Regions from separate parts of the Streptomyces sp. NPDC001222 genome, predicted to be linked through region 2. Evidence: riboswitches for the same ligand, from Rfam matches in the RefSeq annotation. Region 2 holds a riboswitch; the other holds the start of a gene.
What was found. Region 2 has a riboswitch for cobalamin ahead of ACFY2Z_RS32245 (HoxN/HupN/NixA family nickel/cobalt transporter). Riboswitches for the same ligand answer to the same signal wherever they lie in the genome.

Region 1 (6,454 bases), on a different contig from region 2:
GCCGAGCCCCTGGACGACCGCGATGGGGAGGGGCGTCGCAGGAGTGACCGTCTCCTCGACGGGTGCCGGGGTGCGTCGGCGCAGGAAGCGGCGCGGGGCGGGGACGGCCGCGGGGTGCGCGATCGGGTGCGGGCTGCCGGTCCCGCGCGGTGCGGGCGCCGTCTCCGTCAGCCGTTCGCGCAGGCCGGCCGCGCGGCGGCGGGCGTCGCGGACGGTCAGCGGCAGCGGGGACCAGCCCGCCAGCCGGCCGAGGTCCACCACCGGCGGGTACACCGGGGAGACCGCCATCACCTCCGCCGGGGTGCCGAGGACCGGGCGGGCGCCGGGGGCCGGGAGGAGCACGACCCGGTCGGCGTAGTGCACGACCCGTTCCAGACGGTGTTCGGCCAGCAGGACCGTGGTGCCGAGGTCGTGGACGAGCCGTTGCAGCACGGCGAGGACCTCCTCGGCCGCCGCCGGGTCCAGTGCGGACGTCGGCTCGTCGAGGACGAGGACCCGAGGGTGCGGGGTGAGCACCGAGCCGATCGCCACGCGCTGCTGCTGGCCGCCGGAGAGGGTGGCGATCGGCCGGTCCCGCAGGCCCGCCAGGCCGAGCAGGTCGAGCGTCTCCTCGACCCGTCGCCGCATCACGTCCGGGGCGAGCCCCAACGACTCCATCCCGTAGGCGAGTTCGTCCTCGACGGTGTCCGTCACGAAGTGGGACAGCGGGTCCTGCCCCACCGTGCCGACCACGTCGGCGAGTTCGCGCGGCTTGTGGGTGCGGGTGTCGCGGCCGGCCACCGTGACCCGGCCGCGCAGGGTGCCGCCGGTGAAGTGCGGGACCAGTCCGCTGACCGCTCCGAGCACCGTCGACTTGCCGACCCCCGACGGGCCGACCAGCAGCGTCAGTTCACCCTCCGGGACCTCGAAGTCGATGTCCCGCACCACGGGTTCGGCCGTCCCCTCGTATGTCACGGAGACCTTCTCGAAGCGGATCACGCGGACTCCTCGGGGACGGGGGCGACGAACGCGGGCAGCAGGCCGAGCAGCACCGCCGTGGCGGGGAGCAGCGGCAGCGCGGGGGCGGCCAGGGGGACGACACCCGGGTGCAGGGCGGCGGGATCGTAGGCGGACCAGAGGGCCGGGAGCGCCGCCGCGGCGACCCCCGAGCCGGCCACCAGCCACGCCCGCGCGTCCCAGCTGTCGGGGCGGTAGCGGGTGCGCGCGGAGCGGCGGCCACCCAGCCGCAACCCGGAGAGGGCGGCCACGAGACCGGCGAGGAGGACGGGCAGGCCGTAGGCGGTCCCCTCCGCCGTCAGCAGTCCGTACGTGCCCGCGCAGACGCCGAGCAGGCCGCCGAGGGTGAGGGCGGTGGTGGTACGGCGGACGGCGGGCGGGACGGCCGCGGTGCGGCCGAAGCCGCGTGCGTCCATCGCGGCGGCGAGCGCCACCGAGCGTTCCAACGCGCCCTCCAGGACCGGAAGTCCGACCTGGGCCAGACCGCGCAGCCCCCGGTCGGGCCGGCCGCGCAGCCGGCGCGCGGCACGCAGCCGCCGTACGTCCGCGACGAGATGCGGGGCGAAGGTGAGCGCGACGACGACCGCCACGCCCGCCTCGTACAGCGCGCCCGGGAGGGCCTTCAGCATTCGGGCGGGGTTCGCGAGGGCGTTCGCCGCGCCCACGCAGATCAGCAGGGTGGCCAGCCGCAGACCGTCGTACAGGGCGAAGACGAGGCTCTCGGCGGTGACCCGGCCGCCGAGTCGGATGCCCTGCGCCCAGTGCGGGAGCGGGACCTCGGGGAGGGTGAACAGGGTGTGGGTGCCGGGGATGGGGGAGCCGAGGACCACGGTGAACAGCAGCCGGATGGCGAGGACGGCGAGACCGAGCCTGGCGAAGGCCGCGTAGGAGCGGGACCAGGGGGCGGTGGTCCGCCGGGCCGCCACGACATAGGCGGACACCGCGATCAGGAGGGCCAGCAGCAGCGGGTTGGTGGTGCGGGTGGCGGCGGTGGCGAGCCCGAGGGCCCACAGCCACCAGGCGCCCGGGTGCACGGCCGGCCGGCCACGGCCGGGACGGGGCGCCACCGTCAGCCCCTGCGGCGGCGCGCCTGCCACACCGCCGCCGCGCCCAGCACGGCCACGGCGGCGGCGCCCGCGAGGAGGCCCACCGACGGGCCGTGGTGTGCCCTGCTCTTCGCCGACGCCTGTCCCTTGTGGTCCGTGCCCTTCGCCGGGGCGCGGTCCTGCCCGGACGTCACCTGCTCGCCGCAGCCCTTGGCCGGGTAACCCGCTATCGCGCACAGCAGGGCGTTGGTGTCGTAGCGCAGCGGGCCCGCGACCGCGGCGAGCGCGTCCGCCGTCGTCGCGTCGCCGGGCACCCGGGCGCACGCCGTGCGCCCGGCCGGCGGCCGTTCCCCGGAGGGGGCGTCCGCCGCCGTGCCGAAGTCGAGGATCAGGGCCACGCGCTTCTGACCGCCCCGGGCGGGTGTGCCCGCGCAGATCGTCGCGAAGTCCGCGCTGCCGCGCGGCTCGGTCGCGTCCGAGGAGTCCTCGCTCACCGCGAACCGGAAGCCCTGGACGTCCCCGTCGGCGGGACGGCTGGTCGACGGGCCCTGGGTGGCGTACGTCCAGGCGTTGCCACCGCGTTCCCAGAAGGACCAGTAGCGGTAGCCGACGGCCTGGGCCCGGCCCGCGCCTCCCAGCAGCACGCATGCCGCCAGGAGGACGAGGAGGGGCGCGGTCAGGAGCCGGGCGCCCGCCGGGAGGCGGGTCACGGCTGCTGCCGCTTGCCGCGGCCGCTGAGCAGGAAGCCGATGCCGATACCGGCGACGAGGAAGACGCCGACGATCCACCACACGCCGAAGGCGGAGCCCGAGTCGTCCTTCTCGGCGGGCTTCTCGGTCTGGTCGGTCTTCGGGGTCGGGCCGGCCGCCTGCGGCGCCGGGCCTGTCGCGTTGAGCGCGCTGACCAGGTCGGTTCCGCCGAAGTGGCGCGGGTCGGTGCCGGTCGCGTGCGCGGCGAGGATCAGCTGCGCGTACGCGGCCGGGCCGCTCTGCCGCGCCCACGGCCCGGAGTGGCCCTGAAGCCACTTCAGGGCGCCGGACGCCCGCTCGCCCTGGCCGGCGGTGGCGAGGGCCACCACCGCGTCCGCCGTGTTGCCGTAGTCGGGCTGGTCCTTGGCGCCGGGCAGGGCCGAGGTGAGGTGCTGGTCCTTGGCCAGGGCCTTGAGCAGGTACGCGGCGCCGTTGTGCGCGGCCTGGCGCACGTCGGTGGCCTTCCCGCACGCCGGGGCCGCGCTCTGAGCCGGAGCCTTCTCCCCGGCGAGCCCCTTGCCGAGCGCGCCGGTCACGGCCGCCGCCGTGGCGTCCGCGTTGGCGGTGAGCGCGCCCTTCTTGTCGGGCTGGTAGGCGAAGGCGCCCGCCCCGTCGCCGTCGCAGGGCAGCGCGAGCTTCAGCAGCGCGTCGTAGGGGGACTTGCCGTCCTTGCGGACGTCCTGCGGCTGCTCGCCGGCCGCCGTGAGCGCACCGATCACGACGGACGTCGAGTTCGCGTCGCTCGCGCCGCCCGCGGTGTAGCCCCAGCCGCCGTCCTTGTTCTGCACGGACTTCAGCCAGGCGACCGCCTTGCCGCTCTCGGCTCCATGACCGCCGAGCGCGGCCAGGGCCTGGACGGCCGCCGCGGTGTTGTTCGTGTCGACGGGCGTCTTGGCGTCGCACTTCGCGCTCGGCTGCGCGCGGTAGGGGGCGAAGGCACCGCTCGCGCACTGCTGGCCCGTCAGCCAGTCCACGGCGGCGGTGGCGGGCCGCACACCGGCCGTGTGCTGGGCGAGCAGGGCCAGCGACTGCCGCCAGACGCCGTCGTACGTGGGGTCCCCGGTGCCGTAGAGGCCGGACGGCAGCGAGGGCGAGGCGGACGAGGCGGGGGAGGCGGCGAAGGCCGTGGCGGGGGCCCCGGCGACGGCGGCGATGGCGGCGAGTACCGCGGCGCTGCGGCGAACGATCATGATCGGCGGGTGCCTCTCCCTTGGTGTCCGGGAGCAGGGCGGCACGGGGCATCCCCCGGGCGGCTCGGCTCCGTAGACCTCGACGGTGCCGTACACCGGCGGGCTGCCGGTGCGCGTGAGCCGGTCACGTCCCGTACGCGGTGCTCCGGCTCGCCGCCGCGCGGGCGGCTCACGGTTGCGGGGTCAGCGCCGGATTTGCACCGGCTTTCCCCCGTAAGGGTGTGAGAACGACCCGGCTACTGTACCCGCCGGTAGAAGCGCCCTTGAGAGGCCCCTGTGAGAGGGCCCCTGGCCGGGACGGCACCCGGTCCCGGCAGGCCCCGCCGGGACCGGGTGCCGTCCCGGCCCCGGGACCGGGGGGTGCGGCGGCGGTTACCGCGCGGACCGCTGGGTCTCGGCCATCTCCGCGGTGATCCGGTCGCCCCCGGCTCGGCGCTGCACCATCGCGCTGAGCGTCGGGGCGACCCCGCCGACCATCGCGCCGAGCCGCAGCCCCAGCGGTGCGACGTCGATCTCGGCCGGGTTGCGGTCCACCGCCCGGAGCACGGCGCGCGCGACGTCCCGCGGAGTCCGGGTGCCGACCCCGCGCGGCAGGCTGACGCCCGTCCTGGCGAACATGCCCGCGTCGCGGATGAACCCGGGGAAGACCGTCGTCACCCCCACCCCGTACGGCTGGAGGTCCTCGCGCAGTGCCAGCGCGAAGCCGCGCATCCCGAACTTGCTCGCGCTGTACAGCGCGGCCCCGCCGGAGGCGGTCTTGCCCATCAGCGAGGAGATGAAGACCAGGTGCCCGCTGCGGCGGCTGATCATCGCCTCCGCGGCGAGCCTCGCCATGACCACCGGCGCCCGCAGATTGACGTCCAGCATCCGGTCGATGTCCTCGACGGACAGCTCGGGCACGGCTCCGCTCGCGGGGAGCGCGGCGTTGGCGACCACGATGTCCACCCGGCCGGCACGGCCCAGCAGGTCCCGCGCGCCGTCCGGGTCGGAGAGGTCGGCGGCCAGAGCGCGACCGCCGAGCCGTCCGGCCAGGTCCTCCAGTACGTCGGCGCGGCGGCCGGTCAGCACCAGCTGCGCCCCGCGTGCCGCGAGCGCCTCGGCGATGGCGTGGCCGATTCCACCGGTCGCTCCGGTGAGCAGAACCCGTGCGTCTCGAAGGTGCATTGAGATTCTCCTGTCCTGGTCAGAGGGACTTGAGGAAGTCGATGAGGTGGGCGTTGACCTCGGCGGGGCGTTCTTCGGCGACCCAGTGGCCGGTGTCGCGCAGCAGCACCACGTCCCGCAGGTCCGGCACCACGGCGCGCATCCGCGCCGCCATGTCCGGCCCGGCGACGGCGACGTTGAGGTCCTTGTCGCCACCGATGAACAGCGCCGGAGGGGTGATCCGGGCGCCGTCGAACGCGGCGGTCAGCGCCCAGTTGCGGTCCAGGTTGCGGTACCAGTTGAGCGGGCCGGTGAAGCCGCTCTCGGCGAACCCGGCGGCGTAGGCGGCGATGTCGTCCTCGCTCAGCCAGCCGGGGAGCCGGTCCGGCTCGGGGAACATGTCCATGGGCTCGGTGCCCTCCCGCACCACCGGGATCAGGGCGGGGGCCTCACCGGAGAGCCCGTACATGATCCGGCGGAAGGTCGTCGGCAGGTCCCGCTCCAGCACCGGGTCGGCGACCCCGGGCTGCTGGAAGTAGTTCATGTAGAAGCCCTCGCCGAGCCTGGCCCGCAGCAGCCCCAGCGGCGGCCGGGACGAGCGGGGCCCGATCGGGGAGCTGAGCGAGACCACGCCGCGCACGAGGTCGGGCCGGAACATCGCGGTGTGCCAGGCGACGGGACCGCCCCAGTCGTGGCCGACCACGACGGCCTGCCGCTCGCCGAGGGCCTCGATGAGCGCCACGACGTCGCCGACGAGGTGCAGGATCGTGTAGTCCTCGATCCGCTCCGGGCGCGAGGTGCGGCCGTAGCCGCGCTGGTCCGGTGCCACCACGTGGTAGCCGGCCGCGGCCAGTGGGGCCATCTGGTGGCGCCAGTTGTAGGACGTCTCGGGGAAGCCGTGCAGCAGGAGTACCAGAGGGCCGTCGCCGGCTTCGGCGAGGTGCACGCGCAGGCCGTCGGCCTCCACGAAGCGGCGGGTGATCTCGGTCAAGGCGCGTCTTCTTTCGGGATGCTGCCCGGCTCGTGGGGCTCCGGTCGACGCGGCCGGAGAACGCGGGCGGTCAGTCGAGTGGTGCGTCGAGGGTGATGCTCGCCCAGCAGTGGTCCTGGAGCGGGATGCCGATCGCGACGAGCACATTGATCAACATGCCGATGCCGAAGACGTGGGTGACCTCCGCGTCGGAACTGAGGAGGCGCTCCAAGGGGTTCATGGGGTCCATATGCCTTGGTACCAGGGGCGGTCCGCGAGGCGCGAGGGTCTTACACGGCCGTGTACGCCACGGGGTCCGTGCCCGGGACCGGTTCCGCTCGGCCCAGTTTCACCAGGCGG
Region 2 (6,454 bases):
TTCGACGATGCCCGGTGCGCGTGGTCGGTGAAACGGCCCCAACTCATGGGGAACACCACGTCACGCGGCGGGAACTCGGTGGCACTTTCCAACGACTCATGGCACGCGCGGTGCGTGTGAAGAGGCATGACAGGGGTGCCGGTCGGGGGCCACGGTTGCGCCGCCGTCAGCCGGTGTCGGCGGTACGGGCGCTCCAGCGTTCCTCGACCTTGGCCAGGCGCCAGTACGCGACCGCCACGGCCCAGACGACCACGAACAGACCGACGATGACGTAGCCGACGTTGTCCAGGTCCAGCCCGGTGATCCAGCCGGTGACCGCGTCGCTCAGGCCGAGCTTGTCGTGCAGGACGCCGACGAGTTCGATGGTGCCGACGAAGAAGGCCACGGCGATGGACAGGCCGGTGATGGTGAGGTTGTAGAACACCTTGCGCACCGGATTGGAGAACGCCCACTGGTAGGCGAAGTTCATGAAGGTGCCGTCGAGGGTGTCGAACAGGCTCATGCCGGCCGCGAACAGCAGCGGCAGGCACAGGACCGCGTACCAGGGCAGCCCGGCGGCGGCGCCGTTGCCGGCCAGGGCGAGGAGCAGAACCTCCGTCGTGGTGTCGAAGCCGATGCCGAAGAGGAAGCCGAGCGGGAACATCTGGCCCGGCCGACGGATGGACTTGGTGAGCCGGCCGAGGATGCGGTTCATGAAGCCGCGCGAGTCCAGGTGCGCCTCCAGCTCCGCCTCGTCGTAGTGGCCGGCGCGCATGGCCTGGAAGACCCGCAGGATGCCGAACAGCGCGACGAGGTTGAGGGCGGCGATGAGGTAAAGGAAACCTCCGGAGACGGTGGTGCCGACGGTGCCCAGGACCTGGTGGGTGCGGGAGCCGTCGTTCATCAGGGTGCCCGCGAGCTTCGCGCCCCCGGCGACCAGCGCGGCCATCGCGACCACGACACTGGAGTGCCCGAGGGCGAACCAGAACCCGACAGACACCGGCCGCTTGCCGTCGGCCATCAGCTTGCGGGTGGTGTTGTCGATGGCGGCGATGTGGTCGGCGTCGAAGGCGTGCCGCATGCCGAGCGTGTACGCCGTGACGCCCAACCCGATGCCGAACGCCTTGGAGCCGACCTCGTAGTGATGCGGGATCACGAGCAGGAACAGGATCCCGAACGCGACCACATGGAGAGCGATGATCACTGCCAGCAGCCCGGCGGTTCGGACGGTGTCCTCGCGGCGCCAGCGAAAGGACGGGGCGGCGGCGGTTTCGGACACACCTTGGGACACGGTCATACAGTCACGCTCCAGCACCTCGTGGATCAGCTTCGTGATGCCGCGGCCGGTCTCCTGGCTGACGGGTCATCGCGCCCGCCCCTGCCTTCCCGGCCGCGAGGCCAGTGGCAATGCATGGGGCGGGAACTTCCCGATCACAGTGGCGAGGGCCGCTCCGGACTGAGCCCCTGAGAGCTTTCACCGGTCTTCCCGAACACCACGGCCCGCCCACCCTAGAAGGGGCGAGGAGTCGCTTGCAAGGTTGCATACCTGAGCAGGTATGGAGCCCGACACAGGGGGCTGCGATGATGGCCGCATGCATCTCGTCCCCCCGGAACACGCCGGGCGGCGCACCATTGACGGCCATCGGGTCTGCGAGGCCATCGCCGCCGTCGGCGAGCCCGAGCGCGTACGCGCATGGGCCGACCGCTTCTCCCTGCTGTCCGATCCGGGACGCCTGTCCTTGCTGCTCGCCCTCCACGAGGCCGGCCCGATCGCCGTCTCCGACCTCGCGGTCGCCACCGGGATGAGGGACGCCGCCGTCTCCCAGGCCCTGCGCCTGCTGCGCACCGCAGGCATCGTCGAGGGCGAGAAGGACGGCCGGATCGTGCGCTACCGGCTTGTCGACGGCCCGGTCTCCGCGCTGCTGGAACACTGCGCGTCTCAAGACGGCGGTGCCGGCTGCACACCGTCCCGGGAGACCATCGAAGTGGCGTTGACACCGACAGGAGAAGTTAGTGGCTCGGGATGACGGCGTGGATCCGAGGCTGCTGCGAAGCCGACTCGGTCCGGCCTGTTGTTCGTGACCGCCCGGCCGGCCATCGCTGTGGGCGGCCTGGTACTGACGGCTCACGCCGGCCTTCGACCTGTCTCAGCCGACATCTCCGCAGAGATCCCGAAGATCGTGAGCGTCGAGGCCGTCCAAGCGTCGGACGTCGTGATCACCATGGGCTGCGGTGACACCTGCCCCGTCTTCCCAGGCAGGACCTACCTGGACTGGAGGTTGGACGGACCGGCCGGGCAGGGCGTCGAAGCCGTACGCCCCATTCGCGACGAGATCGAGGACCGCATCCGCGGTCGCTCACCCACCTCCGCGTGCAGCCCGTGCATGACCCTCGTTACGTGTCCGTCAGGTGTCGTGAACTGCTTCTTTGCGTAAGCGATTTCGCCGACGCTGCAAAAATTGGACTAGACAACAAACAAAACCCCAGGCCACCGACCTGGGGTTTCAATCTGGAGCGGGTGACGAGAATCGAACTCGCGCTCTCAGCTTGGGAAGCTGATGTTCTACCATTAAACTACACCCGCGTAAGACGCCGGCTCAGCCCGGTGTCCGAACGCTCGCTCACTCTACCTCATCTCGGACCCCCGGTGTCGCAGCCGTGGGGTCCGCTGTCGCTTCGGGGTGCGGATGTGGCTGCGGGGGGCGGGAGTTGGGGCGTACGGTGGAGGCGGTGGAGAGGGGTCCTGTGCGGTCGGAGTGCCGCCTGGAGAGCCGTCCCTTTGATCCCGTAATGTGGCTTTCGCCGTCCCGTCGCGGACGTGAGACGAAGGTTCTTGGGGAAGGGACTCAGAGGACTTGATGGAGCGCACCGTCGTCCGATGTGCCGAGGGGCACGTGTTCAGCACCGCTTCGTTCCCGATGCAGCAGGCCGAGCGCCTCGGGCCCGGACGGCTCGTCCGGTGTCCGCGCTGTGCCCGGCTCCGCAGCGCGGTACCGGTGGCCTTGGAGAAGCAGTAGCGGCAAGCGATGAAGGCGCGTGGAGTCGTCACGATTGTGGCGACTCCACGCGCCTTGCGTATTCTCGGGGCGTGCTTCTCTCAGACAAGGACATCCGGACCGAGATCGACAAGGGCCGGGTCGTGATCGACCCGTTCGATCCGACCATGGTGCAGCCCTCGAGCATCGATGTGCGGCTGGACCGCTACTTCCGGGTGTTCGAGAACCACAAGTACCCGCATATCGACCCCTCGATCGAGCAGGCCGACCTGACCCGGCTGGTCGAGCCGGAGGGCGACGAGCCGTTCATCCTGCACCCCGGGGAGTTCGTGCTCGCCTCGACGTACGAGGTCATCACGCTGCCCGACGATCTTGCGTCGAGGCTCGAGGGCAAGAGCTCCCTCGGGCGGCTGGGGCTCGTGACCCACTCCACCGCCGGGTTCATCGACCCCGGGTTCTCCGGCCATGTCACGCTCGAGCTGTCCAACCTCGCCACCCTGCCGATCAAGCTGTGGCCGGGGATGAAGATCGGGCAGCTGTGCATGTTCCGGCTCAGCTCGCCGGCCGAGTACCCCTACGGCAGTGAGCGCTACGGCTCGCGCTACCAGGGCCAGCGCGGACCCACCGCCTCGCGCTCCTTCGTCAACTTCCATCGGACCCAGGTGTGAGCCGGACATGACCAACATACGGGAGAACCTGAGCTACGAGGACTTCGGACGGGCCGTCCGCGAGCTCGCGCAGACCATCGCGGACGACGGCTACGAGCCGGACATCGTGCTCAGCATCGCGCGCGGCGGTGTGTTCGTGGCGGGCGGCCTCGCCTACGCCCTCGACTGCAAGAACATCCACCTGGTGAATGTGGAGTTCTACACCGGTGTGGGTACGACGCTCGAGATGCCGGTCATGCTGGCCCCCGTCCCCAACGCGATCGACTTCACCGACAAGAAGGTGCTGATCGCCGACGACGTGGCCGACACCGGCAAGACCCTGAAGCTGGTCCACGACTTCTGCCTCGAGACCGTCGCCGAGGTCCGCTCCGCAGTGATCTATGAGAAGTCCCACTCGCTCGTGAAGTGCGAGTACGTGTGGAAGCGCACGGACGACTGGATCAACTTCCCGTGGAGTGTTCTGCCCCCGGTACACAAGTCGGGGCAGGCGCCCAAGGACAACAAGGAAGCTCTCTGACCTGATCGCTTCGTGGCCTCGCATTGGGGCGTGCCGCACTCCGTGAAGTGAGGCACGACCCAGCGTCGCCTCAGCGCCGTCCCGTGTGGTCAAAGTGCCCGCAGGCGTCGGCGCTTCGGGTGATCGACTCATGGGCCCCACGCCGTTCACGGGGCAGGCTCGGCCATCACCCGGCGGACGGCCCGGAACCGGTCCGGCGCTTCCCCCGTACGAGCAGGACCAGCGCCGCCGTGACCGCCAGCACCAGACTCAACGAGTCGGCAGTCATCACCACGGCGAAGGGTGCGCCCAAGAGGCGCGGCGCCCTGGCGAGGATCAGGCCAAGGCCCATGAGCAGGGGGAACCCGTAGAAGCGCACGCCCTGGCGGGGGCTTGCTCCTTCGCGGATCTTCGCCCGCGCCCACCGGCGGTGGCCGAGGCTGAGAAGAACCAGCAGGCAGCCCGTCGCGACGACGGACCAGTCCATGAACCCGAGCATCGGGACCCCCCGTCGGCACGGATCTGCCATACGTGCCGGTTCACCAGGCACATCATCGCGGCTCGTGCCCCAGCGCAGAGAGCGTGCCAGGCCGGTCGTACGGCGGGAAAGGCCCGCTCAGGTTCTTAGCGCGATCTTTGCCCGCCATGAGGGGCTACGGGGCTTCGTGGGTCCGCGCCCTCCGGGAGCCGGTCGATGAGCACCATGGCCACGTCGTCCATCAGGGTGTCCGCGGTGTGGTGGATCAGTAGCCGGTGGAGTTCCTCCAGGAACTGCTGCGGGGCCGCCGCGTCCACCGCCTCCATGGCCTCGGGCAGGGGGAAGAAGTCGCCGCAGCCGTTGCGGGCCTCCACCACGCCGTCCGTGTAGAGGAGCAGCCGGTCACCCGGCGCGAAGGCGTAGCTCTCCGCCGCGGGCGGCGGGCCGGTCATCAGGTCCTCCAGGCCGAGGGGCGGCATGGCCGCGTCGGGTCCGAGGGCGCGGACCCGGCCCTCGTGCAGCACCAGCGGAGCCGGATGGCCGCAGTTGACCAGCTCGAGCGCGCAGTCGTCCGTCACCTGGCCGACGAGCGCGGAGACGAAGCACTCCATCCGGTATTCCTCGTCGTGGTCGGCGGCGGCGCGTTCCCTCCGCATGGCGGCCGCGCAGTGCTGGACGACCTCGGCCAGATCGCGCTCGTAGTGGACGGTTTCCCTGAACGCGCCCAGGACGGCCGCGGCCGCGCGTACGGCGGGCAGGCCCTTGCCCCGGACATCGCCCACGATCATCCGGACCCCGTACCGGGTCTGGAGGGCCTCGTACAGGTCACCGCCGATCTGCGCCCCGGACTCTGCTGCCAGGTAGATGCTGGCGGCCCGGAGCGGGCCGAGACGGGGGCTCACGGGCCGCAGCAGGACGTCCTGAGCCGCTGCGGCGACCCGGCGGATCTGGTCCAGCTCGTGCTGTCTGCGCCGTCGCATGAGGTCGCTGATCGTCACGCAGGCGACGGACACCACGAAGAGGCCGAGAAGGTTGCCGTAGACCGGCTCCTCACCCCAGGAGTCATGGAGGGTGGGGGAGATGACGTTGACGGCCAGGGCACCGACCGCCGCCGACAGGGTGCCCCCCGGGCCCATGGTCAGTGCGGCGACCGCCGGCATCGCGGTGAGGAGCGGACCGGTGTACATGAGGTGCATCGGCGAGAGTTCGATGCCCAGCCCGATGAGCAGGACCGCGAAGGGCAGACACTGCCCCAGCCGGAGGCGGACTCGGTCATGAGCGCCCGCTCCTGATTCGGCGGACGTGCGGAAGGGCCGTCGTATGTGCCACCGCATGACAACAGCGTCCCTCTCCGGCGCCCTGATCTTCCACCCACCGGGCGAGTTGTCCACCCCGTGCACGGGGTGCGCACGGTTCGTGTCCGAGCCGAGACGGTCGGTTCACGGGCGGTCGGTACGGGGCTGCCGACGGGATGCGAGAAGGCCCCGTCGCGCGTGGCGTCGGGGCCTTCTGCGTGAGGCCGGGCGAGCGTGCGCTAGAACGTGCCGAGCTTCACGATCGACAGGATCGCGATCAGCTGGATCGCCGACGCGCCCAGCGCCTTCGGCCACGGCAGGTCGTGCGACTTGGAGACCATCAGGGTCAGCAGCGCACCCGCCGCCACCCAGGTCGCCCAGCCCAGGAACTGCACGAAGGGGGCGTCGCCGCCGAAGAACATCGCGACGACCAGGCGCGGCGCGTCCGTGATGGACATGATCAGCATGGACAGGCCCACCGTGGGCTGCCAGGCGCCGTCGCCGCCGAGCTGGCGGGCCAGGGTGTGGGTGACCACGCCGAG

Region 1: it holds a riboswitch for cobalamin, as region 2 does, so the genes downstream of both, ACFY2Z_RS00235 (prenyltransferase/squalene oxidase repeat-containing protein) here and ACFY2Z_RS32245 (HoxN/HupN/NixA family nickel/cobalt transporter) in region 2, are expected to answer to the same signal.

The regions. Positions count from the first base shown of each region.
Region 1 is NZ_JBIAXT010000001.1:44,547-51,000, forward strand. It holds gene ACFY2Z_RS00220 (ABC transporter ATP-binding protein) at 1-978, opposite strand, end outside; gene ACFY2Z_RS00225 (energy-coupling factor transporter transmembrane component T) at 975-2,093, opposite strand; gene ACFY2Z_RS00230 (SCO2322 family protein) at 2,066-2,752, opposite strand; gene ACFY2Z_RS00235 (prenyltransferase/squalene oxidase repeat-containing protein) at 2,749-3,981, opposite strand; cobalamin riboswitch at 4,100-4,229, opposite strand; gene ACFY2Z_RS00240 (SDR family NAD(P)-dependent oxidoreductase) at 4,354-5,145, opposite strand; gene ACFY2Z_RS00245 (alpha/beta fold hydrolase) at 5,165-6,115, opposite strand; gene ACFY2Z_RS00250 (hypothetical protein) at 6,186-6,335, opposite strand; gene ACFY2Z_RS00255 (MBL fold metallo-hydrolase) at 6,385-6,454, opposite strand, start outside.
Region 2 is NZ_JBIAXT010000031.1:98,047-104,500, reverse strand. It holds gene ACFY2Z_RS32245 (HoxN/HupN/NixA family nickel/cobalt transporter) at 167-1,276, opposite strand; cobalamin riboswitch at 1,303-1,506, opposite strand; partial or broken gene ACFY2Z_RS32240 (ArsR/SmtB family transcription factor) at 1,572-1,907, shown strand; partial or broken gene ACFY2Z_RS32235 (hypothetical protein) at 2,124-2,414, shown strand; tRNA gene ACFY2Z_RS32230 (tRNA-Gly) at 2,490-2,563, opposite strand; gene dcd (dCTP deaminase) at 3,068-3,643, shown strand; gene ACFY2Z_RS32220 (phosphoribosyltransferase) at 3,651-4,160, shown strand; gene ACFY2Z_RS32215 (hypothetical protein) at 4,327-4,626, opposite strand; gene ACFY2Z_RS32210 (PP2C family protein-serine/threonine phosphatase) at 4,764-5,951, opposite strand; gene ACFY2Z_RS32205 (YIP1 family protein) at 6,152-6,454, opposite strand, start outside.